DNA from 2 places in the Ruoffia tabacinasalis genome. Region 2 is predicted to be linked to the other one. Evidence: riboswitches for the same ligand, from Rfam matches in the RefSeq annotation. Region 2 holds a riboswitch; the other holds the start of a gene.
The links. Region 2 has a riboswitch for lysine ahead of lysA (diaminopimelate decarboxylase). Riboswitches for the same ligand answer to the same signal wherever they lie in the genome.
Positions count from the first base shown of each region.

Region 1: another riboswitch for lysine. It lies ahead of dapF (diaminopimelate epimerase); the one in region 2 lies ahead of lysA (diaminopimelate decarboxylase).

Region 1 covers NZ_JBHSHQ010000068.1:12,031-28,109, forward strand. Annotated here, with positions in the region: gene lpdA (dihydrolipoyl dehydrogenase) at 1-729, shown strand, start outside; gene ACFO5Y_RS10910 (thiamine pyrophosphate-dependent dehydrogenase E1 component subunit alpha) at 743-1,813, shown strand; gene ACFO5Y_RS10915 (alpha-ketoacid dehydrogenase subunit beta) at 1,840-2,877, shown strand; gene ACFO5Y_RS10920 (dihydrolipoamide acetyltransferase family protein) at 2,891-4,120, shown strand; gene ACFO5Y_RS10925 (SNF2-related protein) at 4,774-7,647, shown strand; partial or broken gene ACFO5Y_RS10930 (LLM class flavin-dependent oxidoreductase) at 7,806-8,067, shown strand; gene ACFO5Y_RS10935 (NAD-dependent succinate-semialdehyde dehydrogenase) at 8,607-9,980, shown strand; gene ACFO5Y_RS10940 (helix-turn-helix domain-containing protein) at 10,609-11,025, shown strand; gene ACFO5Y_RS10945 (LL-diaminopimelate aminotransferase) at 11,460-12,680, opposite strand; gene dapF (diaminopimelate epimerase) at 12,692-13,567, opposite strand; lysine riboswitch at 13,659-13,799, opposite strand; gene glnA (type I glutamate--ammonia ligase) at 13,857-15,203, opposite strand.
Region 2 covers NZ_JBHSHQ010000029.1:8,841-24,919, reverse strand. Annotated here, with positions in the region: gene alaS (alanine--tRNA ligase) at 1-2,561, shown strand, start outside; gene ACFO5Y_RS05040 (IreB family regulatory phosphoprotein) at 2,795-3,055, shown strand; gene ruvX (Holliday junction resolvase RuvX) at 3,055-3,495, shown strand; gene ACFO5Y_RS05030 (DUF1292 domain-containing protein) at 3,515-3,817, shown strand; gene mltG (endolytic transglycosylase MltG) at 3,962-5,203, shown strand; gene udk (uridine kinase) at 5,256-5,882, shown strand; gene greA (transcription elongation factor GreA) at 6,017-6,502, shown strand; gene liaF (cell wall-active antibiotics response protein LiaF) at 6,635-7,384, shown strand; gene ACFO5Y_RS05005 (sensor histidine kinase) at 7,381-8,448, shown strand; gene ACFO5Y_RS05000 (response regulator transcription factor) at 8,445-9,074, shown strand; gene ACFO5Y_RS04995 (HesB/YadR/YfhF family protein) at 9,159-9,497, shown strand; gene helD (RNA polymerase recycling motor HelD) at 9,651-11,837, shown strand; gene ACFO5Y_RS04985 (aspartate-semialdehyde dehydrogenase) at 11,913-12,902, opposite strand; lysine riboswitch at 13,123-13,267, shown strand; gene lysA (diaminopimelate decarboxylase) at 13,378-14,673, shown strand; gene dapA (4-hydroxy-tetrahydrodipicolinate synthase) at 14,687-15,577, shown strand; gene dapB (4-hydroxy-tetrahydrodipicolinate reductase) at 15,597-16,079, shown strand, end outside.

The DNA of each region.
Region 1 (16,079 bases), on a different contig from region 2:
GAAGACGAAGATGCAAGAAAAATCATTAAGCAGAAGTTAAAGAACCGGATGACAGTCGAAACGGAAGTGGTTATTAAAAACGTTACAAATAACACCGTTGAACTGGAAGGTGATAAGCAATATACCTATGATCGATTACTCATCGCAACCGGGCGTAAACCGAATATAGACTTAGCTCAAGCGATGAATCTTGAATTTGATGAGCAAGGTAAGTTTATAGCAGTGGATGAATATTATCAAACATCGAAACCCCATGTCTACGCTGTTGGTGACGTGATTGGGGGCTATACACTAGCTCATTCAGCCAGTACAGAAGGAATTAAAGCTGTTCGGGCGATGAATAAGATGAAAGAACGTCCGCTCCTCAATTGTCACGTTCCTAGATCACTCTTTACACATCCTGAAGTGGCGACCTTCGGTCTTTCTGAAGAAGAAGCTAAAATGCAAGGTTATGACGTTGTAGTATCTCAATTGCCATTCGGCTTTAATGGTCGTGCAATTGCAGTCGATCAGACAGAGGGTTTTATTAAGTTAATAGTCGAACGTAAATATGGCGAGATTCTTGGAGCAATTATTTGTGGTCCAGAGGCGACAGAAATATTACATCAAGTACTCACACTAGTAGAAGCAGAAGGTACGATCTATGAACTAGCCTCAACGGTTTACTCACATCCAACAGTTTCTGAACTTGTTCAAGATGTTGCTAAAGTGATTGTAAGAGAAATATAAGGAGGAAGAAATAATGGTTAAAGAAAAATCAATTCCACAATTAGAAGAACGTAGCGAAACGGCGTTAAAAGATTTGGTACAACTAGAGATTCGGACATCAACCAAAGCTGCCGCGGAGGCTGTGACTGCAGATAAAGCGAAAGACATGTATCAGACAATGGAAAATATCCGGAATTTTGAAGACAATGTGAGACGATTCTTCGCACAAGGGCTAATTCCAGGATTTGTGCACTTATATGCTGGGGAGGAAGCTGTTGCGACGGGTATTTGCGCTCACTTGACAGATGATGATTATATTACTTCTACTCACCGTGGTCATGGTCATTGTATTGCTAAAGGCGGCGATCTCAACGGTATGATGGCAGAAATCTTTGGTAAAGAGACTGGTTTAGGTAAAGGTAAAGGAGGATCAATGCACATTGCCGATGTTGATAAAGGGATTCTAGGTGCTAACGGAATGGTTGGTGCAGGATTCGGTCTGGCAACTGGTGCAGGAATGAAAATCAAATATAAAAAAGAAGACAATGTGGCAGTTTGTTTCTTTGGAGATGGGGCTTCTAACGAAGGGTTATTCCACGAGTGTTTAAACATGGCTTCAATCTGGAATTTACCTATTATCTTTGTTTGTGAGAATAACTTCTTTGCTGAGTCAACACCACAGTGGTATGCATCGGCTTCGGATACGATAGCTGAAAGAGCGGCAGCTTATGATATGCCAGGTGTTCGTGTAGATGGTAAGGACTTAATGGCTGTATATGAAGTAGCAGGAGAATATATTGAACGCGCTCGTAAAGGAGAAGGCCCTGCTTTAATTGAATGTGTTACATTCCGTAATTATGGTCACTTTGAAGGTGATGAACAAAAATATAAAAACAAAGAAGATGGCTTTGAAAAACGATTAGCGGACACGGATCCTCTGGATATATTTAGAGATTATGCAGTGGAACATGGACTGCTCACACTGGAAGAACTTGATGACATTCGGTCGCAATCAGAAGCGGATATCGAAGCTGCTATTAAGTTTGCAGAAGAGAGTCCACAACCAAGACCTGAATCTTTATATGAAGATGTTTTTGCTGAGTAACCCAAACACAGAAAGGAGACAATACAATGACCAGACAAATTAACTTTATGAATGCAATTAACGAGGCTTTAGACCAAGCAATGGAAAAAGATGAGAATGTTATTCTGTTAGGAGAAGATATTCACGGAGGAACCGCAGTCCCTCACTTGGAAGAGCAGAATGAAGATGCTTGGGGAGGGGTATTTGGAGTTACGAAAGGTTTAGGACCAAAATATGGCTTAGATCGAGTGATTGATACCCCGCTATCCGAGATGGGATATATGGGTGCAGCTGTTGGAATGGCAGCAACTGGCTTAAGACCTGTTCCAGAGTTAATGTTTAATGATTTTATTGGTTTTTCTTTTGACTCATTATTAGGACAAGCTTCAAAAATGCGTTATATGTTTGGAGGCAAAGCCACTGTTCCAATGACTGTTCGAACAAACCATGGTGCCGGAGCTTCAGCCGCAGCACAACACTCAGGGTCTTATTATGGAATGATAGGATCGATTCCAGGTATCAAGTGTGTGGTCCCAGCGACAGCCTATGATGCGAAAGGCTTACTCTTAGCTTCGATTGAAGATAACAATACAGTCGTATTCTTTGAAGATAAAACTCTATATGGACTCAAAGGAGAAGTGCCAGAAGAATATTATACTGTTGAGATTGGAAAAGCAAATGTCGTTCGTGAAGGTGAAGACTTAACGATTGTAACCATTGGAAAGATGTTATATGTGGCTTTAAATGTGGCTGAGACTCTCGAAAAAGATGGAGTATCTGTTGAAGTTATTGATTTACGGACAGTAGCACCTTGGGATCAAGAAACGGTCATTGAATCTGTTAAGAAAACAAATCGTTTAATTGTTATTGATGAAGCAAACCCTCATAACAATACAGCTACAGATATTGCATCGGTTGTAGGACAGAAAGCTTTTGATTATCTTGATGGCCCTATCAAAACCATCTGTGCACCAAATACACCTACACCGTTCGCAACAAATCTAGAAGCACTTTATCTACCAGATGCGGAAAAAGTATTAACAGAAGCAGTTGAATTAATCGATGATCTCAAAGCAAGAGCATAAGGGGGGAGTATAAATGGCAAAAAATATTGTAATGCCTACCTTGGGCTTAACGATGACAGAAGGGACCATTGAAACACTGTATTTCAATGAAGGAGATGCAATAAACACAGGAGATGTGATTGCAGAGATAAGTTCTGAAAAATTATCAAGTCCTGTAGAATCACCCGTCAGTGGTACTATATTGAAAATCAATGTACAAGAAGGGGATGTTCTACCCATTAAAGAAGTTATAGCTATTGTAGGTGAAGAAGGTGAAGAAGTAGCATCAGACGAACAGGATAAGGATGTTCCAGATGTCCCAGAAGAAGCATCTGAAGAAGTTTCAAGTGCTTCAACGAAAGAAGAGACGAGCAGTAAACCACGTAATCAAGGAAGCGATGGTGAGCGAATCTTTGCAACACCTCTTGCTCGTAAGATGGCTGAAGAGAAGGGGATTGATCTCTCGGATGTTAACGGAACGGGTGGCAATCATCGTATTACGCGTCTAGATATTGATAGATATGTACCAAGTGAAAAAGTCGTATCAAGTGTTCAAAGTAAGGATACCGCTACATGGGGTATTGGCTTAAGTGGGATGCGTAAGACGATTGCACAACGAATGATGGAAAGTGTTCAAACAACAGCTCAAGTAACAAACCATAGAAAAGTCGATATAACCAACTTAATGGCTTTCCGCAAAGAGATAAAAGAAAAAGTCTCTCGTCCACTAAATAAAGGTGAATTATCGATTAATACTTTAGTGACAAGAGCGGTGATATTAGCCTTACAAGAAAACAGAGAATTGAATGCTTGGTATCATAATGGAATCCATGAAGTACAAGAAGCTATTCATATTGGTATGGCAACAGACATCGAAGAAGGCCTTGTTGTTCCAGTCATTCGAGAGGCAGATCAAATGACTTTATCTCAACTTGGTTCTACCATCGCAAGCGTTGCTTCACAAGCTCGAAATGGTAGCTTACCAGGAGACTTATATTCAGGATCAACATTCACTATTACGAATCTAGGTGGTGCTAATATTGAGTACTTTACTCCAATCATTAATCTGCCAGAAGTAGCAATACTCGGAGTAGGTACTTTAAGCGATGAACTTGCGTTAGACACTGAAGGAACCGTCACCGTTCATCAAAAATTACCATTAAGCTTAACCTATGATCATCAAATTATTGATGGCGCACCAGCCTCTCGTTTCTTAGAGACAGTATCTGAATACCTTAATGACCCATACAGATTGATGTTATAAAAATAAAAGAGAATAAGCGTAAAGAAAGCAACAGAACTAGCCCAATTTTGTTAGTTCTGTTGCTTTTTGATTGAATGAGGATGTGAGGTATTCAGTGATTTTAATAGCTTTCTCAATGCTTGATAGGGTATCGATATTGAAGAGGTTTGAGTAATTAGGTACGAAACGACTTACTACTTTAGACAGTTTGGTCCGTGGCGGCGCTTTACGACGCCCTGCTCCAGTTTTAACAAAATGTACTGAGATTAGTAGCTACTTTCAGGATTTATTGTCATAGTCATATTACAAAGCAATGTAAAATATAAAGAGTAGGTAGATATATGAGGTTAGGATTAGTAACAGCGATACTGGAACATATGAATTTTGAAGGGGTGATAGTTTTACCTTGGCTAATAGCTTAGGTAGTATTGAATCGGTTCATTGTTTCCAAGAAGGCGCGTGCTATTATGCAGATATTTTAGATATTGATATGGTGAAGTTAATATTGTAGAAACGTTGCAAATTTGATTTGTGGCGCTTTTTTATTGAGTTTTAAAGATTGCTAATATCATTATACAATCCGTCACTATTTAACTATTTAACTATTTTATTTCTCATTATCTTGATACAATGATAGCAATTGATATTATAAAAAATTATAAGGGCGTGTGGGTATGGATATAAGTTATAAAAATGCAAAAGAATATCAAAGTAAAATCAATGACATTGAAAAGCTTTTAACTGAATCAGACGACTTATTTACTGACTATAATGTTCGCTCATTAGCAACCAATTTAAGAAATCAAGCTGTAAAAGATAAGGTAGATGTATTACCAGTTAATGTTATACTTTCATTACTTGAAACACATTCAAAAGAAGTAAAAGTGGAAAATCAACCCTTCAATCAAAGAGCATTGTCAGTTATTTCAAAAATAATGCCCAATAATTACTCTGTTAATAATATATCATTAGCAAAGCAAAATTTATCAGACAAACTAGTATTGAATACCTTTCCTAAAATGATCGGAGCTGAAATATCAGAACAAAAACTCAAACTGCTGACAGTCTTATTCGTGTCAGATGCCATCAAAGTGAAAAAAATTAATATAGAAAAAGAGTATATGCCAATGATAGTAGAGTTAAAAAACTCACTAGATTATATTATTCAACATGATAAGAATGCATTTATGAAATTATTCCAACGAGGATCAATTAAGAAAAAACTTAATGATTCGCGAGAGAAATTTATGGCAAATTTCTATAAAATTGAGACGCTCGAGAGAGAACTACAGCTTCTCGATAAAATATCAGTCAGTGAAATAGAGGTGCGCAACGACTTCAACTTAAATCCCTCAAAATACATGGAAAGAATCTTGGCGGTTATTGAATATGACACAAAAGAAGGAGATTTATTAAATAAACTTATTGCTGAAAAAGTTGCAGAGCTTGAATATCGAATGATGGAATTTGATGAGGAAGTCATTGAAAAACGCATTAGAGAAAGCTGGAATAAGACAAAAGAGATACAAATTCCTCATGAATTAGACTCCATGATGGTTGAAGTATTACAAGCTAATAGTGAGAAAGTGTTACCTATTAATGAACTGGATAGAATTGGTATCACAACAATTGGTGATTTGAAAAAGGAATCTGATAAATTACAGCAATTAAAAGATAATGTATCAGAGGAAGACTATGATGATTTAATAAATCAGTTAAATATTTTTGTAAAGACGATGGAAAAAGATTTTTACCCCCAATTGAGGTCAAATAATCTCTCTGAGGAAGAAATCGAACTTCTAGGGCACCTCCACCACCGCCAACAATTGGAAAAATTTGAAAGAGATATTGTTAATAAAGCTAAAAATCTGTTAACCCAAGTGAAATCGATCTTAGAGATATTAGCTGAAAAAGATGCAAACGACTATAAACGACAATTTTATAACGATGATATTAAGCATACTATCACTCAATACAAGAAAAATCTATTTAACAGTTTAGAACAATTTATTGAACAATTTAGTGAAGTGCAAAACATTCCACTCGTACAGTTGACAACAAATGAAATCAGAAAAGATTTTGAGAAAAATAGTGCGAATTATTTTGCTATGTTAGATAGAGTTATGGGAGGATCTAAAACATATTCACCAAATGATCTGCCTTCTTTTATAGTTGAAAAAGTAAATCAGTACCCACTTAATACAGATAGTTTAAAAGTTACCTTAAGACCATATCAGGAATTTGGGACAAAGTATGCTTTGCAATATAAAAGTACTTTGCTAGGTGATGAGATGGGATTAGGAAAAACCATTCAAGGTATTGCGATGATTAATCATCTTTATTTAGATAATAATAAACATTCAATAGTTGTCTCACCCCTTAGTGTGTTGGCAAACTGGAAACGAGAAATTGAAAAATGGTCTGATTTACCAACCTATATATATCGAGGAGATTTGAGGAGAATTTCGCTGAATAAATGGCAAGAACAAGGTGGTATTTTACTAACAAACTTTGAACAAACTCACCATTTAGTAAATGATGACAAGTTGAAGCAATTAGACTTAATCATAGTAGATGAGGCTCATTACATAAAAAATGAAGCGACTAAGCGGGCCAAAAATGTCAATGCACTAGCTAAAAAATCAAAATATCATTTATATATGACAGGAACACCTATTGAAAATCGTTTAGAAGAGATGAAGAAGTTGATTTCGTATCTCAAACCTAAATTAGTTAGACGCATCGATCGATATTTTGCTGATTATGATCCTGAAAAGTTTAAACAACTTGTTTCTTATGTCTACTTAAGAAGAAAAAGAGATGAGGTTTTGAAAGAGCTACCTGAAATTGAAATGGTAGAACTATGGTCAAACTTCTCAGAAATAGAGCAGGAATATTATAATCACGCTGTGTCATTAGGACTTAGTGGATTAATGAAGATGAGGCGGGCTGGTTTTGCCGGTGATGAACCTAAACATTCAGAAAAGGTTAAACAATTAATGGATATTTGCTTGGAAGCGAAAGAAAATGGAGATAAAGTTTTAATATTCTCTTATTTTAAAATTGTTTTAAACAAATTACTGAATCTACTTGGAGAAGATGTAGTGGGTATGATTTCTGGAGATGTTTCTACCAACCAACGACAAGATATGATCGATGCATTTACTGAAGCTGAAGATGGGAAGATACTTTTAAGTCAAATAGAAGCTGGGGGAGTAGGATTAAATATTCAAGCAGCCAATATTGTTATTTTATGCGAACCACAATGGAAACCATCTACTGAGAACCAAGCGATAAGTAGAGTTTATCGAATGGGACAAACTAAAAATGTTATTGTATATCGTCTGCTGACTGAAGCAAGTATTGATGAAACAATGTTAGAAATACTTGTCGAGAAGTCTGATATATTTAACCAATATGCGCACGATTCGCTTGTGTCAGATGCTTTTGATCGACGTCAAGCACAAGATGCAACGGTTGTGTCTGAAGATTCGCTGAAGAAGAAAGTGTTTGAGATTGAAAGACAAAGAGTCGAGCAATTAGCCTAGTTAGTCTAAGAATTAGCCAATTTAAAGTAATCTCTCCCCACACCCTTCCCACTCTGTTGTTTAATCAACAGAGTGGGTTTTTTGTTGATCACATCAAATTCAAATAACAATTAGAATGATGTGCATAATAAAAGACAGCACAGAGATGGGGATACTATATGAAGATACATAAGTTACAGTTTGGTTTAGATACATTTGGTGAAGTGGCGTTAGATAGCCTAACGGGCGAGCGTATTAGCTTTGAAGAGTCATTGCGAAACATTGTTGAAGAAGGTAAATTAGCGGAAGAAGTTGGGATTGATTTGTTTGCTTTAGGAAACATCACCGTGAAGAATATTCTATCTCAAGTCCACAAATATTACTGGCTACTTTAGCAACCGTCACGGAGGAATTATCTTAGGAACGGGTGTATTCGTCCTGGATGATTAAAAATAACTAGATGCTAAGATTAAAACAACTAAACTGCTAGAGACTATGGAAAGTTACTGGTAGTTTTTTTATCTAGATTATTTGATTTCAAGGCTTGAGGGCGTCGCGACCCCTCGAAACGATCTGTTTTGTCAGGCTTTAGCGTGGTGCCTCCCTGCGACGGTCCCAATTGTTTGAAATGGAGCGTGGCGCCTCTTCGCGACGCACTGTAATCTAGAAAGCAGACCGTGGCACCCACTCACGACGCCCCATCTTCTAATTTACAAATATATTAAAGAGGGAGCTATTTTGGATTGTAACGGGAGTAGTGCCATGTGGCAATGGGTGTATTATAACGGATTTTAATTTAGAGATTGGTAGCATAAAAAAATATTATTCGTTTTAGAATTATTAATGAAACCTCTTACAATGAATTATATAAATTTATAGGTGATTATAAATTAACATAGTGAGTTAGGAGCCAAATACTAGCAAGCGCTATCATTTGTGTTATAATAAAAATATATATTATTCTAAGGAGGAATTATTTTATGGCATATCAAACAAAGTATCCCTTTACTAACGAGGTTTTGAAGACATACGAAAATATTTCGGATCAAGAGATTGAGAAACATCTAGAGAATGGTCACAGGTTATACAAACAATGGCGCAAAGAGGGGCAATTAGAAGATAGAAAAGCGGTCTTATATAAAGTAGCTGAAATTTTACGTCGTGATATCGATAAATACGCTGAGATTATGACAAAAGATATGGGTAAATTATTCGAAGAAGCTAAGGGTGAAGTCGAATTATCTGCTTCCATCGCAGAATACTATGCTGATAAGGCTGACGAATTCCTGGAACCAATTCCTTTTGAAACAGATACAGGAGACGCTTATGTCGTGCGCCAAGCAACAGGGGTGATTATGGCAGTGGAGCCATGGAACTTCCCTTACTACCAAATTATGCGCGTATTCGCACCAAACTATGTAGCAGGTAACCCAATGGTTCTTAAGCATGCTTCCATCTGTCCAGAATCTGCTCAAGCCTTTGAAGATTTAGTAAAAGAAGCTGGCGGGCAAGAAGGAGCCTACAAGAACTTATTCGCAGATTATGATCAAGTTGCTAAAGTGATTGCTGATCCGCGTGTTTCAGGTGTTTGTCTAACAGGTTCTGAACGTGGGGGAGCAACGATTGCTGAGATTGCTGGGCGTAACTTGAAGAAATCGACCTTAGAACTTGGTGGTAATGATGCATTTATCGTCTTGGATGATGCGAACTTAGATGGCCTAAAAGAATTACTACCAGGCTTACGTTTGAATAATGCCGGGCAAGTGTGTACTTCTTCTAAACGTTTCATCGTGACAGAGAAAAATTACGATGCATTCTTAGAGATATTAGTTGAAAGCTTCAAAGGAGCTAAATGGGGAGATCCAATGGATCCAGAAACAACCTTAGCCCCACTATCATCAGCAAAAGCGAAAGAAGAGGTCTTAGAACTAATTCAATTAGCAGTTGATAATGGAGCAAAAGTGGTTTATGGTAACGAGCCGATTGACCATCCAGGTAACTTTGTAATGCAAACGATATTGACTGATATTACAAAAGACAACCCAATCTTTAATCAAGAAATCTTTGGTCCCGTAGCTATCGTTCATAAAGTTAAAGATGAAGATGAGGCGGTAGAGTTAGCTAACGATTCTAGTTATGGGCTTGGTGGTTCAGTTTATGGTGAGGATTTAGACCATGCTCGCAAAGTTGCCGAAAAAGTGGAGACAGGGATGTCCTTTATGAACTCTGGTTGGACCTCACTGCCAGAATTGCCATTCGGTGGCGTTAAAAACTCAGGTTATGGTCGCGAATTAAGTGAATTAGGCTTTACTGCTTTCTTAAATGAACATTTAATTTATACACCTAAACAATAAAATACCTTCTAATATAATGGATAGGACTTGTAAACCAGGTCCTATTTCCTACTTTTAGTCAAGTACTATTTAGAGAGACATCAGTAGAATAATAGGCATACCAAATAATACTTCAAAAGACTACTTTTTGTAGAAATTTGGTACAATTTAATTAATCATATCGTTTCCCATGTCGTACTAAATAGTGAATAGATCTTAGAAATCAGTCCCTACATCCAATCAGAACGACCTTATGCTTTTTAGTGTGAGGTTGTTTTTTTGGTTTTATATTTTTTAGTGTTGGTGAGAAATCACCCGCACTATTTTTGTATACACAAAAAGCCAGTGATTTCCGTTATGATGTAAGTACGACCAAACACATAAGAAAGGAAATCGACATGGCTTACTTACATTCTACCGGCATCGGTTCAATCGACGTCCCTGGATGTGAAGGTGACCCATCGAAAAGTTCTCACGGTGACGGGGATCTCGATCATTTGCCTCAAGCCTGTTCTCACTGTGGCTGTCTAAATCAAAGTAGTCATGATATCATACGAAACGGTACGATGAATTCCGTCGTTTTATTGGGACAATACAACTTTCAGCCTGTCTATTAAAAGTTAAGGAAACAACGCTATTTGTGTAAACATTGCCGTGGGCCACAGTAGCTGTCACTTCCTTAAGTCGCTGGCATTGTTTTATTTCTAATGCGGTGAAGTATGTCATCCTTGAAGAATTAGCTCAGATGCAGTCCATGACCTTCATCGCCCAACACCTGAATGTTTCAACCACGACGGTTATCCGTCAATTAAAAACCTATGGGGACAACCTAAATCCTAAATCCAGTTGCTTACCGTCCCACTTGACGATCGATGAATTTAAATCGGTTAAAAATGTTCCTGGGGCAATGTCGTGTCTGTTAATGAATAACGCGACACATCAAATGGTGGATATCCTTGAAGGCCGAACTCAACTGTATTTAAGGGCTTATTTCTTACGGTTCTCACTGGAAGAACGGCGGCAGGTAAAAACCATCACCATGGATAGGTATTCCCACACAAGATGAGAACAGCGTTTCGAACCTTAACTTCCTACGCGTTAGATATTAAAAACAGCTTAACTTATACACTCTCGAATAGCGTTGTGGAAGGCACCGTAAATAAAAATCAAGATAATCAAACGATCTGACTAAGGTTATCGCAATTACGGTCACTTAAGATGTCGTATTTTAATCTCAACCCAACTTCAGCAACTTAATGCTGAATCTGTACGCCCATTGTATTTTTGTGACGAAGAGGCTCTATAAAAGTATATCCTCCAATCCAACAGATCGCGAAATAACTTACATCAAAAAATAAGACGATAGAACTAAATCTATCGCCTTAAATATTCACCAACATTATTTGACAAAGAACCAAAGTAAGACTAAAATCTAACCTTTGGGGGTATCATTATACCAAAATTTAATCTACTAACAAAATCGCCTACACTCTCTAAACCCTACTCACTATAATACTTCTGCAATCTCTCAACAGCTTTTTCAGTATTATCCCGAGTATTGAAAGCAGTCAGTCTAAAGTAGCCTTCCCCACTTGGGCCGAAGCCGACCCCTGGGGTCCCCACTACTTGAACTTTTTCCAATAACTGATCGAAGAATTCCCAGGATGAGACACCAACTGGCGTTTTAAGCCAAATATAAGGTGCATTGTCGCCACCATAAACGGTTGCACCTACTTCTTTCAAACCTTCCTTGATCATTCGAGCATTTTCCATATAATAGCTAATATTTTCCTCGATTTGTGTCCTGGCAGGTTCTTGGTAACAAGCCCAACCGGCTCTTTGGATGATGTAAGGGGCGCCATTGAATTTGGTCGATTGACGGCGGTGCCACATTTGGTTCAAATTCATATTTTGGAAAGTCAGTGCTTTTGGAACGACGGAGTATCCCAAACGTAAGCCAGTAAAACCGGCTTTCTTAGAGAAACTACGGACCTCAATCGCACAACGCTCGGCACCTTCACATTCATAGATGGAATGAGGAATACCGTCTTCTTGAATATAAGCTTCATAAGCTGCATCGAAGAGGATTAAACTTTCATTTTCTAAGGCAAAATCGACCCATTGTTGCAGTTCGTCTTTCGTTAGAGTCATCCCAGTCGGGTTATTGGGGTAGCATAAGTAGATGACATCAACTTTCTCAGTAGGGAGGGCAGGTCGGAAGTGATTTTCCGCATGACTTTCTAAATAGACAAGCTCACTCCATTGACCAAGCTCTTCATTCCATTCGCCCAAGCGACCTGTGAGTACATTGCTGTCGATGTAGACAGGGTAGATAGGGTCTCCCATGGCGATGATGCTATCGAGTGCGAATAATTCTTGCAAGTTGGCGATATCACTTTTGGCGCCGTCTGATACAAAGACTTCACTGCTATCCATTGACAGGCCAACTTCTTGATAATCATGTTGGGCTATTGCCTCTCTCAGAAAGTCATAACCGCCTTCAGGGCCATAACCACGAAAAGTATCAGTAGAAGCTTGTTCATCCACTGCTTGATGGAGGGCTTGAATGATTCCTGGAACAAGGGGTTGGGTCACATCCCCGATGCCTAAACGAATAATCTCTTTGTCAGGGTTTAGTTGAGTGTAAGTGTCAATTTTTTGAGCAATGGTTGAGAATAAGTAACTGTCAGAAATCCTTGAATAATTATGATTTGCTTGCATGATAAATCCTCCTAATGTACTTGTGGAAAGTAGTGACCAGTGAATGAAGTGCGGGCAGGGCCTTCCATATAAACATGCCCTGTGTCGCTCCGATCCCACGTGATTGTGAGTGTTCCCCCTAAGAGGTTCACCTTAATCGTCTCTTCAGTAAGACCATTCAACACCCCGGCGACCGCAACCGCACAGGCGCCGGTTCCGCAAGCCAAAGTCTCGCCACTCCCACGTTCCCACACGCGCATGCTAATTTCTTGGCGGTTGTGAACGTGGGCAAATTCGGTATTGATTTGTTCAGGAAAGCGCGTGTCATATTCAAAGCAAGGTCCAAGTGCTTGTAAGTCCAAGTCTTTGATATTTTCTTGAAAGATAACGAGATGAGGGTTCCCCATCGATACACCAGTCACTTGATAAGCTTGCCCGGCGATTGTAATGGCCTGATTAATCCATTGGTCTTCCTCTGCCGTAATTGGAATCAAGGCCGTGTCGATAATTGCTTGGCCCATATTGACCCGAGCTCCTGTGACTTCACCTTGATCATTGAAAATGAGCTGGACGGTTTTGACGCCACTTAGTGTCTCAATCTCAATCGATTTTTGATCCCAAAGGCCATTGTCGTAGATAAATTTGGCTAAACAACGGATGCCATTGCCACACATCCGACCTTCGCTGCCATCTAGGTTGAACATCCGCATCTGGAAATCTGCCTTATTAGATGGGCGAAGCACGATGAGACCATCACTACCAATGCCAAAGTGTTGTTCACTTACTTGAATTGCTAATTCTGCTAGATCTTCAATCTCTTCCTTTAAGTCATTAATATAAACATAGTCATTGCCAATTCCTTCCATTTTTGTAAAGGGAATGGCCTTTTTATTTGTTAATTTTGTCATTACACTCTCTCCTTAATTTAGTGAATAAAAAATAGGACCACGAACAAAAGTCCATGATCCTTCCAGTAGAAGAGTGGTATACTTTTGCCCGGTAATTGCTTGCACAATCAGCTTAACTGGCAGTTAAGTTGAACAGTTAGCCACCTATTATGATGACTAACCAACGATAATTCGTTTCGGCGATATCCCCTCAGACCCATAAGTCCTCATGTCAACCGCACCTCGCACAATACCTTTTTTATAGAGTAACATTGATACTAATTGACGTCAACTAATTACTAATCATGTTTTAATAATTAGTAAAATATTGTTCAATTTCCCATGGTGAGACATATTTGGCATATTCCTCGTACTCTTTTGTTTTGGCTTTAATAAAGCTAGTAGAGATATGCGGCCCTAAAGCATCCAAGATTGGGTCTGAAGCTTTCAATTCAAGTATGGCTTCTTGTAATGAACCGGGCAAGCTTGTAATCCCTTGGTCAAGACGCTCGCGAGCGGTCATGCTGTAGATGTTGCAATCAACCGGAGCCGGTGCTTCGAGTTCTTCTCTAATACCTTTTAATCCAGCGCTAAGAATCGTCGCTAGAGCAAGATAAGGATTGGCCGATGGATCGACACTCCTTAATTCAACACGGGTTGAGTTGCCACGAGCTGCTGGAATACGAATTAATGGGGAGCGGTTTTTCTCGCTCCAAGCCACATAGACTGGGGCCTCGTAGCCAGGGACCAGTCGTTTATAGGAGTTCACGGTTGGGTTGCAGACGGCAGTAAAGGCCGGTGAGTACTCCATCAGACCTGCAATAAAATGCTTGGCTGTCTTAGATAAGCCAGACCGCGTACTTTCATCGTAGAAAGAATTACCACTTTCAGTAAAGAGTGACATATTAAAGTGCATACCAGAACCATTGATACCAAAAAGCGGTTTCGGCATAAACGTAGCATGAAGATGATGGCGTCGAGCTACGGTCTTAACAATGAGCTTGAAAGTTTGAATATTATCGCAAGCCGTCACCGCATCAGCGTATTTCCAGTCGATCTCATGTTGCCCATCGGCCACTTCGTGATGACTAGCTTCAATCTCGAAGCCAAGAGCTTCTAGTTCTAGAACAATATCACGGCGACAGTTCTCCGCCAAATCTGTCGGCGCTAAGTCAAAGTAACCACCGTGATCATTCAATGTCATCGTTGGATTCCCTTCTTCATCTAACTTGAATAAGAAAAACTCTGCTTCGGGGCCTAAGTAAAAGTCAGAGAAGCCGAGTTCTTCCATCTCTTCCAGAACACGTTTCAAGTTGCTTCTAGGATCCCCTGAGAATAGCTCACGAGATGATGTCTCAACGTCACAAATCAGACGAGCAATGCGCTTAGTATCATCGCTTGCAATATTCCAATCAAAAATCAGCCAAGTTTGTAAGTCAGGTACCAGGTACATATCACTCTCTTCGATTCGTACAAAGCCCTCTATTGATGAACCATCAAAGGTCATATTGTTGTCTAAAGCTTTACTTAATTGAGACAGAGGAATTTCTACGTTTTTTATCGTACCTAAGATGTCGGTAAACATTAAGCGGATAAATTTTACATTATTTTCTTTCGCATCTGCCATAATTCGTTCTTTTGTCCAAGTCGTCGTCATATAAAACCCTCCAATAAAATATTAATAATATTATTTAGTATTGTTAGATTATATTAATGAAAAATACACAAAACAAGTCAGTTATGACGGATGGTGTTATAAAATATAACGCGAAATAAGGCTGTTTTGATAATGTTAACCAAAATTAGGATAACATCGTTATATAATATAACAAAAAACAAAGGTGTATTTAATTGAGAAAATTAATTTATAAATCGCATAAAAATAATCTTTAATTGCCTCAACTAATTACAAGTATAAGGATTGAAAATAATAAAATTAAGGAGAAAAAAAGTTTTTTTGTTAAAAGGATATAAAATTGTCAGAAGATGGGGTAAGGTATGGATTGGATAGTGCAGACTAGATTGGTAAGTCGATATTTATAAGGTGGTTGAAGAAGATTTTGGGATATTGGATGATGCGCAATGAAGATATTTAGTTTTTTGTTAATATGTAATTAACGAGTACCTTGGTTATCAGATTAAAGGAGTGCTTATTATGAGTAGGAGTGCACGTAAATATCCTAGAAATAAATCCAATTGTAGAAAATGAAGACAGTTTTAAATCTTCGCTTACACCGGAGATTTACTGGAGTTGAATTTGGTGCACTCGTTTTATCTAAAGTTGAGTATAAGAGAGTGAATGCTTCTTATAAAATTAGTGATACTTCTCTAACTTTTTTGATTGGCGTATTGTATTCAACCAACTATTCTTGTAATAAAAGATCATGTCCACTTATACAATGGAGCTAGATGAAGAAGGTGAGGTCATCTTTCGAGAAGTAGAAACCTGTATTTTAAGGTACATCACAAGGTAAGTATTAAATGTTTTGATCGCCCGCCGTCGAAAACTTCGAAGATTCGATATTCTAAAGGA
Region 2 (16,079 bases):
TGAATGATCCAACTTTACTGTGGATTAACTCAGGTGTTGCAACGCTTAAGAAGTATTTTGATGGAACTGAAACGCCAGAAAATCCAAGAATTACAAATTCTCAAAAGAGTATTCGTACGAATGACATTGAAAATGTTGGTGTAACAGCAAGACACCATACTTTATTTGAGATGTTAGGAAACTTTTCAATCGGAGATTACTTCAAAGAAGAAGCGATTGAATGGGCTTGGGAATTTTTAACTGGAGAAAAATGGTTAGCATTCGATCCAGAAAAATTATTTGTAACTTATTATCCAGAAGATACTGAAACAAAAGAGTTATGGGAGGCTATTCCAAACTTTGATAACTCACACTTAGTCCCAGTTGAAGATAACTTTTGGGATATTGGTGCTGGACCTTGTGGGCCGGACACAGAAATTTTCTATGACCGCGGTGAATCATATAACAATCTTGCCGAAGATGATCCAGAAAACTATCCTGGTGGGGAAAATGAACGTTGGCTAGAAATTTGGAACTTAGTGTTTTCTGAATTTAACCATATGCCAGATGATACTTATGTACCACTTCCACATAAAAACGTCGATACAGGGATGGGATTAGAGCGTTTAGTATCAGTGATTCAAGATACACCAACGAACTTTGAAACTGATTTATTTATGCCAATTATTGAAAAAATTGAAACGCTAACGGATGGCATTAAATATAGCGAAAGTAATGAAGGTAAAGTCAGCTTCAAAGTTATTGCTGACCATATTCGTGCCGTTGCATTTGCGATTAGTGATGGCGCGTTACCATCGAATGAAGGCCGTGGCTATATTATTCGTCGTTTAATCCGTCGAAGTGTGATGCATGGTCGTCGTTTGGGAATTACAACTTTATTCTTAAGTGATTTAGTTCCAACAATCACTGAAATCATGGGTGACTACTACGCAGAACTTAATGAGAAATTAGATTTCGTTCAATCAATTATTAAAAACGAAGAAGAACGATTCCATGAAACAATTGGCGACGGAGAGTTGCAATTAGAAAACATCTTGGCCCAATTGACAGAGGAAGGAAAGACCGTTGTAGCTGGAGCGCAAGCTTTCCAATTATATGACACATTTGGATTCCCATTAGAATTAACCGAAGAGATGGCATTAGAAAACAACTTTACTGTAGATAATGATGGCTTCGAAGTAGAGATGGAGAAACAACGTGAGCGTGCGAGAGCAGCAAGATCAACTGAAGAAAGTATGTCAGTGCAATCAGAGGCTCTACAAGGTGTTACGACTGAATTTGAGTTTGTTGGACACAGCCAATTATCAAGCAATGCGACTATCAAAGCGATCATTAAAGATGAAGAGAGTTTAGACCATCTTCCAATTGATGAAGAAGCTTGGGTATTCTTTAATCGCAGTCCATTCTATGCTGAAATGGGTGGACAAGTAGCGGATTCAGGTGGAATTTATGACGGCAGTGAATTAATTGCGGAAGTAAATGACGTACAAAAAGCACCTAACGGCCAATACATGCATAAAGTGAAACCGTTGAGTATGCGTCTAAATGAAGGCCAATCATATACGCTAGTCGTAGAAGGTAAGACTCGCCTGAAAACAAACCAAAACCATACCGCAACTCACTTATTACACCAAGGACTAAAGACAATCTTAGGAGAGCATGCGAATCAATCAGGTTCATACGTTGGACCAGATCGCTTACGCTTTGACTTCTCACACTTTGGTAAAGTCACTGATGAAGAATTAAAACAAATTGAACAATATGTAAATGACTTTATTCAAAATGCCGTCGACGTTGATATTAACGAAATGCCAATTGATGAAGCGAAAGCTTTAGGCGCAATGGCATTGTTCGGTGAGAAATATGGCGATGTCGTTCGTGTTGTAAACATTGGGAATGAATCCATCGAACTTTGTGGGGGGACACACGTATCGAATACAAATGATATTGGTACCTTCAAATTAGTGAGTGAATCAGGAATTGGTGCAGGTATTCGTCGTATCGAAGCTCTTACAGGGCAAGCTGCGATTGAATACTATCAAGAAAAAGAAGCAATGTTACAAGCTGTTCAAGCTGAATTGAAAGTACAACAAACGCAACAACTTCTACCTCGTATTCACCAATTACAAGAAGAGTTGAAAGAAGCGCACTCAAAAGTTGAATCACTATCTGCAAAATTATTACAAGAAGAGTCAGGTAATTTATTCAATGAGACTGAAGAAGTTGAAGGCATCACTTTTGTAAGTGTCGTTCAAGAAAATCAATCAGCAGACGGCTTACGTCAATTAGGAGATGTTTGGCGTGAAAAACAAGCATCAAATATTCTAGTGGCTGTTTCTAACCAAGATGATAAAGCGACTTTATTAGTCTTTGTTGATGATGAAACTGTCGCAAAAGGAACAAAAGCCGGAGACATTATTAAACCATTAGCTAAATTAATTGGCGGTGGCGGTGGTGGACGACCACAAATGGCTCAAGCTGGAGGGAAAAACCCAGCAGGTATTCAAGATATGATTAGTGCAATCCCTGAGGCAATAAAAGCAACAATTAAAGAAGCATAAGTTTACTTGAGAAAGAACAGATAGATTGGATTGAATAAATCGTTTACAATGCCATCTGTTCTTTCCTTGTGCTTTTTAGCTTTGATTGTGACAATTCCTTTACAAATTATAGCTTGCGAAGGAATTTACTAAGTAATTATACGCAAAGTATGTTAGAATGTTGTTAACTCGAAGTACATCGCAAAAGATCTAAGATCGATGACTTTACAGATATGAAAGGTTTGGTGAAAGCGATGCAATCATTAGATGAAACAATACTATTCAAACTGGACGATATTAATAAACGCACAGTAAGAGAAACATTGGAGATAGTCTATAGTGCACTTGAAGAAAAAGGGTATGATCCAATTAATCAAATAGTTGGTTATTTACTTTCAGGAGATCCTGCATATATCCCTCGTCACCGCGATGCACGTAACTTAATACGTCGTCATGAACGAGATGAAATTATGGAGAAGTTAGTAGAATTCTATCTAACACAAGAAGAGAGTTAATGAGCAAATATCAAAGAGCTATGGGTCTAGATGTTGGTTCAAAGACAGTCGGAGTCGCACTCAGTGATTTACTTGGCTGGACTGCCCAAGGGTTAGAAACGATTAGAATTGATGAAGATGCGAATGAATTTGGAATTGAACGTCTGAGTGAAATTATTAAATCAGAGAATGTCAATACAGTTGTCATTGGATTTCCAAAGAATATGAATAACTCCATTGGTCCAAGAGCAGAGGCTTCCATGAGATACGGTGAACTTGTTAAAGAGCATCATCCAGACGTAGAGGTCGTGTATCAAGATGAGCGATTAACAACTTCTCAAGCAGAAAAGATGTTAATTAACGAGGGAAATGTTTCCCGTAAGAAACGCAAAAAAGTTATTGATAAAGTCGCAGCAGTCATCATTTTACAAAACTATTTAGATTCAAAACCACAACTATGATTTAAGGAGATTACTAAATATGGAAAACGAACACAATCATGAGCACCACAACGAACATGAATATATTACAATCTTTGACGAAGAAGGAAATGAAACGCTACACGAAATTTTATTTACTTTCGATTCAGAAGATTTCCAAAAAAGCTATGTTTTAGTTTATCCAGCTGGAACAAATGAGGAAGAAGATGTTGAATTACAAGCATTTTCATACACAGAAGCTGAAGATGGATCAACAGGAGCTTTACAACCAATCCAAACTGAAGAAGAATGGGATATGGTTGAGGAAGTTCTTAATACATTCTTGTTAGATGAAGATGAGTAATTTAAGATAACAGAATGATTTACAATACGTCACACTTTTACCTTATGGTAGATGTGTGATGTTTTTGTAATAGAAGTATTATGGTAATAGTAATGCTTATTTGTTATAATCTTTCAATAAAATGTTCTACATAAAGGAGAAACTATGTCAAAAGAATCTTGGGAAGATATTAAACTACGCGCCAAGGAAACTGAGACCGAAAGAGTGAAAGAGCGATTGTGGACAAACCGAATCGTTCGCATTATTATTTTACTAATTGTGTTAATTGTATTGGGTACGGCTATATTTGGTTATTTTTATGTAACGAGAGCATTAAGTCCGGTGAATTCGGATAATGATCAACTTGTAGAAGTGACGATACCCTTTGATAGTACTTCAGATGATGTCGCGAATATACTTGAAGATAATGGGATTGTCCGTCATGCGGATATCTTTGGAATTTATATGAAAGCCAATAATGAAGAAGCACTTCAAGCAGGTCATTATGAATTTTCACCATCGATGGATGCACAACAAGTTCTAACGACGATTCAAGAAGGCGGGGAACCAATCTTTGTTGATGCGGATACAACCATCACAGTGATTGAAGGAGCAACTATTGACGAAATTGCTACCCTAGTTAACGAGAATACAGCAATTACAGAAGAAGAGTTTATGGATACTGTTCAAGATGAGGAATTCATAACAAATCTTCAAAGCCAATTCCCATCACTTTTAGAAGAAGTGACGCAATTAGAAGGCTTAAAATATACTTTAGAGGGTTACTTATTCCCAGCAACTTATGATTACTTTGCTGGAATGACGGCGCAAGAATTAATTACAGAAATGGTTAGTGCTGCGAATTTAAATTATCAACGATTAGTGGATGATTTAACGAATACGTATCTTTCTTATCATGAAGTATTATCACTTGCATCAATTATTGAACGAGAAGCAATTACGGAAGAAGATCGTGGTCTTGTTTCAGGTGTGTTCTATAATCGTCTAGAAGTAGGTATGCCACTTCAATCGGATGTAACGGTCTTATATGCTTTAGGTGAGCATCGAGAATTTGTAACTTATACAGACTTAGAAGTAGATTCGCCATATAACTTATACATGTATGACGGATTAACACCCGGTCCGATTGGAACACCAAGTTACCAAGCGATTGTTGCTGCAATCTATCCTACATGGAATGATTATTATTACTTCGTGGCTGATATTGATACGCAAGAAATATATTATTCAAGCACAATTGAAGAACACGACGCGTTAGTTGAAGAATTTGTGAATAGTCGACAAGCTTCCATCGAAGCAGAAGCCGGCGAAGATGAAAGTACAACAGATGAAGAAGCTGCAGAGATTGAGGAAACTGAGGAAGTTGTTGACGAACCAGTTGAGTAAGACTGAAACTCAATTTGTCAGTTATAATTAAACATAGAAAGCGAGATTGTTTATGGGGACGAAACCGGTAGTAATTGGCGTTTCCGGTGGTTCAGGAAGTGGAAAATCGAGTGTAAGTAGCCGAATATTAGAAACTTTTGAAGGACTATCAGTAATGTTGTTACAACAAGATTATTATTATAAAAATCAAAGTGACCTTCCACTAGAAGAGAGATTGAAGACAAATTATGATCATCCATTAGCATTTGATAATGATTTATTTTACAATCATCTGGTGACATTAATTGAAGGTGGTTCAATTGAGAAACCAATTTATGATTTTACAAATCATACACGCAGTAATGAAACGGAATATGAAGTTTCACGTGATGTTATAATCGTTGAAGGAATTTTAATATTAGACGATAAACGTATCCGAGACTTAATGGATATTAAAGTGTATGTAGATACTGACGACGATATTCGCTTGGCTAGACGAATCCTTCGTGATATTAATGAACGAGGTAGAACGGTTGAGTCAGTGATTAAGCAATACGTAGAGGTCGTGAAACCGATGTTCCATCAATTCATTGAACCTACGAAACGTTATGCTGATATCATCGTGCCAGAAGGTGGCTACAATCAAGTTGCGATTGATTTATTAACAACGAAGATTGGAACAATCTTGAATCAAAAATAATTACATAAACGATCGTGATTAGCGGTAAATTACGATCGTTTATTATTCTTTTATATAAAAAATAAAAATTTAGATTGAAAAATAGTAAATAACGTGCTATCTTATTTCTATCGTTTCAAGAAGGAGAGAATAACATGGATCAAAAAGTCTATCCAATGACTTTATCAGGTAAAGAAAAATTAGAACAAGAATTAGAAGATTTAAAAGTCAATAAACGTAAAGAAATTATTGAACGTATTAAAATTGCAAGAAGCTTTGGGGATTTATCAGAGAACTCTGAGTATGAATCAGCTAAAGATGAGCAAGCTTTTGTGGAAGGTCGTATTTCAAGTATTGAAAATATGATTCGTTTCGCAGAAATTATTGATGATAAAGACGTTGCTAAAGACGAAGTTTCATTAGGTCGTAAAGTGACGTTTGTTGAAGTACCAGATGGCGACGAAGAAACTTATACAATTGTTGGTAGTGCAGAAGCTGACCCATTAGAATATAAAATTTCTAATGACTCACCGATTGCCCAAGCAATTTTAGGTAAAAAATTAAATGATGTTGTTTCGATTCAAACGCCAGGCGGATCTTTTGATGTTAAAATCATCAAAATTGAAGCAGCTGATGAATAGTCTTGAATAGTTAAGTATTAATAAGTCTGTCTTTTTATAAGGCAGACTTATTTTTTTATTGGAAAATGTGAAGTGAAATTCATTTTCTACTTCAGAATCTGTTATACTGATTTTATGGAACAGAGGTGTTTTATGCAAAATTTTTTAAAACAAAACATTTTTATTGTATTTGCGATTAGTCTAGTGCTTATATTATTTGACATCTTTTTAGATTGGAAAATTATAGGTCTTATCGGAGTATCTTTTATACTATTTATTGTCGGATTATTTATTGGAAATCGAATCCTTCGCTTAATAATTTTCGTTGGAGCCTTATTTCTACTCATCTTAAGTTTGCTTATGATTCAATCAGTTTGGGTATTATTATTAGTGATTATCTTGTTTTTAATTTTATTCAGAACTAAAGATGGCAATGAGTTAATTCATTTTAAAAGTGCGTTAATCTTACCTAAGAAGTCTGAAAGTAATTATTTAGGGGTGCAACTCATTGAACCGCAAAGTGAACAGCGAACGATTCTGAATCAAGAATCGATTTTTGATTCATACAGAGAGAAGAAAGTAGACTTTGAATGGGATGATGTCAATATTGTCTTATTCGGAGGTAACCATATCCTAGATTTTGGTAATACAATCTTGCCTCAAGGTGAGACGACGATTGTTATTAGAAAGATGTTCGGTCGTACGCGATTAATTATTCCCAATGACATTGGTGTGAAACTAAACATTAGTACAATTTCAGGCGGAGTAGTATTTGAATCCCAACGCTATTCATTGACAGCGGACAACTTCCGTTGGATGAGTCCAGATTATGGTGACTCAAACCGAAAAGTGAATGTCATTGTATCGGTGACATTTGGAGATGTTGAGGTGATTATTCTATGAATTTTCGTTTATGGACTCATTTATTCTTCTTTCAATTTGTTAGTTTTTCAGCCGTTGTCGTCATCATTTTCGGAATTCTCATTTATGAATTAAATGTGATGACACTGGCAGAAGTGTTTACCGTTGAGTTTTTTAATATTCCAGTGTATTTGATTATTATCGCCTTTATCTTAACCATGAGTATCGTGTTAGCGATTATCTTAACCGTTGCACTGAGTTCACCATTTGAACAAATTAGAGCACGAATTAACTGGTTATTATTAGGAAAATATCAAAATGAAATATTCCGTAAAGAATTGCAAGGCGGAAATTGGTTTGATGCTTCAAGACAAACGGCGAAAGATATTAATCGCCTTCGGGACAAGATTGTTGATCTATCGACGGATCTACAAGAATATACGGCAGCACCAGTGTTTGTTGGTGAAGATACTAAAGAAGAGATTATTGAGAAAGAACGTAATCGAATTGCGCGCGAGTTGCATGATTCAGTCAGTCAGCAATTATTTGCTGCGACGATGATGATTTCAGCTATTAGTGAAGTTGCTGAGAGAGAAGAGTTATCGGTAACTAAATCTGTGAAAAAAGTTGAAGAGATTATTGGAAATGCCCAAACTGAGATGCGGGCATTACTCCTTCACTTAAGACCGATTGATTTAGTGGATCAACGTCTCGATCAAGGTATTAAACACTTGTTAGAAGAATTAGATACTAAGATCCCAATGGAAATTCATTGGAATCTCGCACCCGTAAAAGTTGATAGTGGGATTGAAGATCACTTATTCCGAATCGTTCAAGAAGCGATATCTAATACGATGCGGCATGCGAAAGCGAATAAATTTGAAATTTATTTAACTCAAGACAAACATTCAATTCAATTAAAAATTATTGATGATGGGCAAGGGTTTGATGTGAGCACAGCTAAACAAAAAGGTAATTACGGTCTTCGAAATATGGAAGAGCGCGTGAAGAGTTTAGGTGGAATATTGAATTTAATTAGTTCAATTGGTAAAGGAACATCAATCGACATTCAAATTCCCATTTCGAAAAGAGAGGTAAATGTATGATTAAAGTATTATTAGTCGATGATCATGAGATGGTACGTTTAGGGGTGTCATCCTACTTGGATGTCCAACCCGACATCGAAGTGATCGGTGAGGCTGAAAATGGGCTCACGGGTTATCACAAAGCATTAGAAGATAAACCAGACATCATCTTGATGGATTTGGTGATGGAAGTCATGGATGGAGTAGAAGCGACTCAAAAAATTATGGAAGAGTGGCCAGAAGCCAAAATTATTATTGTGACATCTTTCATCGATGACGAAAAGGTCTATCCTGCGATTGAAGCTGGCGCTAAGAGTTATTTATTAAAAACGTCTTCTGCCAGTGAAATTGCGGATGCTATCCGTGCGACTTACGAAGGGGACACGGTGATGGGACCTGAAGTTACAAGTAAGTTGTTAGAATATGAAGATAAATCCAGACAAAAACAAGCGCACGATGATTTAACGAATCGTGAATTAGAAGTATTATTATTAGTTTCAAAAGGGTATACAAATCAAGAAATTGCAGATGAGCTATTCATCACGCTAAAAACAGTAAAAACACATGTTTCGAATATCTTATCTAAACTTGAAGTAAATGACCGCACACAAGCAACTATCTATGCTTACCAGCATGAGCTCGTATAAGCAATTCAATTTATTCAAGCAGAATACTGGTTATTATAATAAAAATCATTTATACTCAAAGCATAGTGATAATAAAAGGAGGAAGTGGCTATTTATGCCACGCACATATATATGGAATTAATTGTTGAAGATAAAGCAGTCAAATGGTTTGAAGAAGAAGTTGGAAGAGCCGAAGGTGCAGGAATTCGCTTTAAAACAATGATCTACGGAAGTAGTCCAGTACAAGATTCATTTGCTTTACAAGTTGAGCCTACCGAGCCACATTCACCAATTGTTACATTTACTTCTGATAATGGCTTATTATTCTTTATTGAAAAAGACGATGAGTGGTTCTTTAAAGAACATGACTTAGTAGTTTCTTTTAATGATGAATTAAATGAACCAAAATACATTTACCGTAAAGACGGTGTGGATTTAAACTAGGACCAAATTAGTAAATAAAATTTATAGCTATCGTTAGCACATAATCAGCTAATGGTAGCTATTTTGTTGTTGCTTTATATGATAAATCGGTATAAGATAGCTATTCGGCGATTTTTACAATAAGATGCAGTAAAGAAAAGGGGAATGTAGTTTATGACTCAGAACAATTTGCATGATTATGAGAAAGAATTTGCTAAAGAAGCGGAATATTTAGACTTTGTATATAAGAAAATGTTACAAAGTAGAGATAGCCTCGATGCATTTGTTAAAGAAGCTCGTGAAGACGGGCTGGCTTTTGTTCAAAAGATGTCCGAAGATGTTCGGGTCGATTTTAGTAGTTTTTCTGATAATATGGACACTTTCTCAACAATTGAGATGAAGAACCGCGAGATAGATCAAATGAATTCACGGATTATCTCAGCTGAAAAATTATTGGAAAATGTCAAACGGTCATTGGATGCTCCCTATTTTGGTAAAGTGGACGTTGATTTTCTAGAGGATGAAGAAGCAGAGTCATTCTACATTGGTATTAATAGTTTTGATGATGATAATTACGCAAAGTTTGTCTATGACTGGCGTTCACCAATCGCAGAGTTATTCTATAATAATACAACTGGCGAGTCTGCTTATGAAGTCAATGGCAACATGATTGAAGTAGAAATTGATAAACGTAGACAATTCGTTATCGATAAAGATACTTTATTGAAGTTTTTCGATACTTCGGTGTCGATTCAAGATGATGTGTTACTAGAAGCTTTAGAACAAGATAGTTCTAGTTTGATGCAAGATATCACATCAACCATTCAAAGTGAGCAAAATGTCATTATTCGAGATACGAAACATCCGATCATTCTAGTCAATGGAGTGGCTGGGAGTGGGAAAACTTCTACGATTATGCAACGGATTGCATATTTACTCTACTCATTTCGTAAAGAAATCACCTCTGATAATATTTTAATTTTATCTCCGAATGAGCATTTTGTATCGTATATATCTAATGTGCTTCCATCATTAGGTGAGAAAACGCCATTGAATATGACGCTTTTACAATTTGTAGGGAGACACTTGTCAATGGAATTAGAGGATGAACAAACGTATTTTAACCGTATTAGTAGTCACGAGGTTCCGAAGCAAACAGAGATTATTCGAAGTGCTTCCTTTATTGATTTTATTAATGAGTCAGAAGAGTTAATTTTACAACATATGGATTTCTTTAATCCAGTCTTACGTAAAGACAAAGAAATTGTTTCGACTGAAAAGATCTTAAAAGCTTTTGAACAGACGCCTGATAGCTCGCCGTTAATTGCACGTATTCAAGCGACGCGACAATTATTATCAAGTAATTGGGAGAGACGAATGACTAAATTGGCTCAAAAACCAAACGTGATTGACCGAGTGATGTCATTACCTGAATCTTTACAGCAAAAGTTCTTTAAAGAGCTGATTACGGATGATTCACCTCAAACGATAAACAAATATGCCAAAAGATATGTTCATATTCAATACAGTCAAGTAACCCGTGATGTTCGTGGTTTAGCTTGGATCAATTTGCAAGGTATTTTTGAAAAAATTTACTTTGCGTATACACAAGAAGTTTATCAATTTAATCCGGATGGCATATTAAACATAGATGAAGCTGTTGTATTTATTTACATTTATAATCGTTTCATCGAAAAATTATCACTAACCAATATGCGATTTGTACTTGTGGATGAAGTTCAGGACTATACAGAAGCACAAATTCGCTTATTAGTGAGCTTGTTTCCTAAATCAGCGTTTACCATGGTAGGGGATGAGAACCAAGCGATATTTAATGCGAATATCAAATTCCAAGATATTATCAATAATTTCTCAGCCCGTTCAGAGAATGTTGAGTTATATCAATTGGTGAATAGCTACCGCTCAAGCGGATCCATTACGCGCTTATTCAATCGACTCGCAACTAATAACGATGAATGGGAAATTGTTCCGATTCGTCCGGCCGGAAATGAACCTAAAATTATTAAGGTTGAGACAAAAGCTGATAATATAAAATTATTAGAAGAGATTCACCAAGAACTAGATGGGAAAGCATTAACATTGATTACAAAAACAATGGTTGAGGCTGATGAACTGGAACAATTACTAGGCCAAGAACTGTTGGATCGATTAAATCTAACTATTATCCCAATTAGTTTATCCAAAGGATTGGAATTTGATAACGTCTTGATTCATAATGCATCAAACGATAATTATCATACGCAACGTGATAAGCGAATTTTATACACTGCGAGTTCTAGAGCAATGAAAAATCTATATATTACTTTTTCAGATTCGTTGACTGAGTTTCTACAAGCATAAAAACGAATACTTAAAGACATAAAAATAGACGACAAGTGATCCAAATTTGGATTTCTTGTCGTCTATTTGTATTAATTAAATGATGCCACGTGCAATCAATGATTCAGCAATTTGTACTGAGTTTGTAGCAGCACCTTTACGTAGATTATCTGCAACAACAAATAAGTTTATGCCATTTTCTACCGAGTCATCACGACGAATACGACCAACATATACGTTGTCTGTATCTTCAGCAACAGATTGTAATGGATAGTCTAAAGTTTCTGGATTATCGGCAAGAATAACTCCGTCGATATTTCCAATTTCTTCGCGAATTTTCTTAATATCAAATTCTTTTTCTAATTCAATATTGATAGATACACCGTGAGACGTTTTGATTGGAACTCGTACCGCGGTAGCAGAGACAGGTAAGTTCTCAACACCTAAGATTTTACGCGTTTCATCAATCATCTTTTGTTCTTCTTTTGTATTACCATTATCTAAGAAGACATCGATTTGTGGAATCACTGTTTTGTTAATTTCGTAAGGGAAAGTACTTGTTGTACCTTGTTCTAAATCATCAATCCCTTTACGTCCGGCACCTGATACTGCTTGATATGTACTATAAACAACACGTTTGATACCGTAATTTTCTTGTAGTGGTTTCAATGGTACAACGGATTGAATTGTTGAGCAGTTGGGGTTTGCGATTAGTTTATCATCTTTAGATAAGACTCCAGCATTCACCTCAGGGACAACTAATGGAATATTTTTATCCATTCTCCACGCTGAACTATTATCGATGACAGTAATGCCATTACTTGAAGCAATCGGTGCAAAGTGTTTTGATGTTTCTCCACCTGCTGAGAAGATTGCGATTTGAATGGGTGCTGTTAAAGCATCCTCTGTTAGTTCTTGAATAGTAATCTCTTCACCATTGAAGGGGATTTTTTGACCGGCAGATCGACTTGAAGCAAATAAACTTAGTTCACTCACTGGGAATTGACGTTCTTCTAATACTTGTATAACTTTACGACCAACTACGCCCGATGCACCTACAACGGCAACATGATATTTTTTACTCATAATTGGCTCCTTTCAATATTGTATGTTAATTTATAATTGAATTATTAAAAAGAGAGATTCCTTTTTAATTTTCAATTTATACCTATTAAACTTAAGCATTATCGCATAAAATGTCAAGTTAAAAATGCTTAGATTTAATAATTGACATTAAAATTTTAATCCTATCTTAATCCTGTTGACATTGTAATTTACCATTGATATAGTATATTTAAGTTAAAGAGGTATTGTGCGAGGCGCGGTTGACAAAAGTACACACACGTGGAAAGGGGATATCGCCGAAACGACTTTCGTTGGGGACTGACTTTAAGAGGTTGGTCACTGTTATTATCAAAGAGCCAAAGTGATAATAAGGTGCAATCAATTACCAGGCAAAAGGATACGTCAACTCAAATCAAGATGGATTGATTAGTGAAAGCGACCACGAACCTTTTGTTCGTAGTCGCTTTTTGTTTACTTTTATTTAAGGAGTGGAAGAATGCATTTAGAACCGTATCAAACGAAGGTGAATAACGAACTGGTTCATTCACATCATAAATATTCAGATTTAGCTCAACAGTATGGAACACCGCTTTATATTTTCGATGAAGAGAGTTTTAGAGATCGCGTGTATCGTTTCAAAGAAGCATTAGAGAATCCTTACTTTGAGACAGAATTATTATTTGCATCGAAGTCTGTTTTGACACTAGCGATTGCAAAATTGATTTCAGAGTATGGTATTGGACAAGATGTTGTTAGTGCAGGGGAGATCTATACTGGAAAGAAAGGTGGCGTTCAGCCATCGAAGATGTACTTTCACGGGAATAACAAATTAGACGAGGAATTAGCTTTTGCGGTTGATCAAGAAGTTGGAACGATTGTCATCGATAATCGAATGGAAGCTGATAGACTAAATAATATTTTAGAACAAAAAGGGAAAAAGCAACGCGCGTTATTACGCTTAAATCCTGGAGTTGAAGCACATACACACGAATACATTAAAACTGCTAACTTAGATTCAAAATTTGGTGAGAGTGTCTTCGATGACAATATTGAAGACATTATAGAAACTATCTATAACTATGATAATATTGAATTAGCAGGTTTACATTGTCACATCGGTAGTCAAATATTTGATTCAGAATCTTTTATTAAAGCAGCGGATGAAATGTTATTATTTGCTCAACGGATTCAAACGAATTTAAATATTCCGATTAGAGAAATTAATTTCGGCGGAGGCTTTGGCGTCTACTATACCCAAGAGGATAAACCGTTTGATATTGCTGAATTCTTACCAGATTTTATCGAGCATGTTCATGAAAAGTCTACTGAATACGGGATTCAATTAGAGAAGGTGACAATTGAACCTGGAAGATCTTTAGTTAACAATTCTGGAAGTACTTTGTATACGATTGGTGATATTAAGCAGACTGTAGGTGGTAAGAAGTACGCCTTTATCGATGGCGGGATGACTGATAATATCCGTCCTGCTTTATATCAGGCTGAATACGAAGCAGCCTTGCCGAATAAAATTAACGAACCGATTAAAGAAACGTACACCATTGCTGGTAAGGCCTGTGAGAGTGGGGATGTCGTGATTAATAAGATTGATCTTCCTCAAGTTGAAACAGGTGATTTATTACTAGTAAATGGGACAGGGTCGTATAATTATTCTATGGCAAGCAATTATAATCACATTCCCATTCCTGCCATGGTGCATATTGATGGTGAGAAAAGTTACTTAACAGTCAAACGTCAGTCATTTGAAGATATCATAGCAAATAATATTATATAGGAGGATATTTATAATGAGTATTTACGAAGGTTCAGCAGTTGCATTGGTTACCCCATTTATCGAGAACACAAAGGAAATCGATTGGCGCGCATTTGAAAGCCTATTAGACTTTCATTTAGAAAATAATACAGATGCTTTAGTAATCACTGGAACAACGGGTGAGAGTTCAACTTTATCAGATGAAGAACAAATTGAGTTGATTAAATTTGCTGTAAAACATGTTGAAGAAAAACTTCCAGTCATTGCAGGAACAGGTATTAATGATACACGTCACGCTATAAAACTAAGTCAACAAGCTGAGCATGTGGGAGCAGATGCATTACTTATCGTCACCCCATATTACAATAAGGCATCTTACAATGGTATGTTAGCTCACTTCCGAGCGATTGCTGATTCAGTAAACATCCCAATTATTTTATACGATGTTCCCTCTAGAACCGGTACATCATTAACACCAGAACAAGTGGGTATTCTAGCAGAGCATCCAAATATTGTGGCTTTAAAAGATGCGGTAGGTAATTTAGATTATACTCGCGCAGTGCTTGATAATGTGCCAGATGATTTCGCAGTTTATTCAGGGAATGACGATTTAAATTACGATATTATCGCTTTAGGTGGTAAAGGTGCTATCTCAGTAACCGCTAATATCTTACCGAAGGAAGTTCATGATTTATGTCGTCTTGCTTTAGATGGACATACGGAAGAAGCTCAACAATTAAATTATAAACTTGAAGATATTAACCGTGATTTATTTGATGAAGTGAATCCAATCCCAGTAAAATACTTAGTTCACAAAATGAACCGTTGTGCTTTATCATATCGTTTACCTATGGTCCCACCAAGTGAGGAAAGTGCTGAATTATTAGATACTTACTTAGGCTTAATTGAAAAATACACAATATAGAGAATAGAGGATTGATAAAGTGAATATTATACTAATTGGATCCGATGGCGCTATGGGTAAAGTTGTCACTAATATCTCGAAAGAGTTAGGTCATCAAGTGGTTGCAGGTTTGCAATCAACTGAAGAAACAGAACAACCATTTCCAATCGCTACAAATTTTGATGATTTAACAAAAGTGGTTGAAGAGCTTGAAATTAAACCAGAAGTGATGATTGATTTTTCAACTCCTCAATTAACGGATGAGTTACTAGCATTTGCAGTGGCTCAAAATCTCCCACTTATGCTTGCAACTACAGGGCAAAGTGAAGCACAAGAGCAAGCAATTCAAGAGGCAAGTAAATCCGTTGCTATCTTAGATACTCACAATACAAGTATCGGTGTGAATGTGATGCAAGAAGTGAGTAAGCATTTAAGTAAAGTATTATATCCTTTAGGTTATGATATTGAAATCATTGAAAAACATCACCGCTACAAGAAAGATGCACCAAGTGGTACAGCTAAG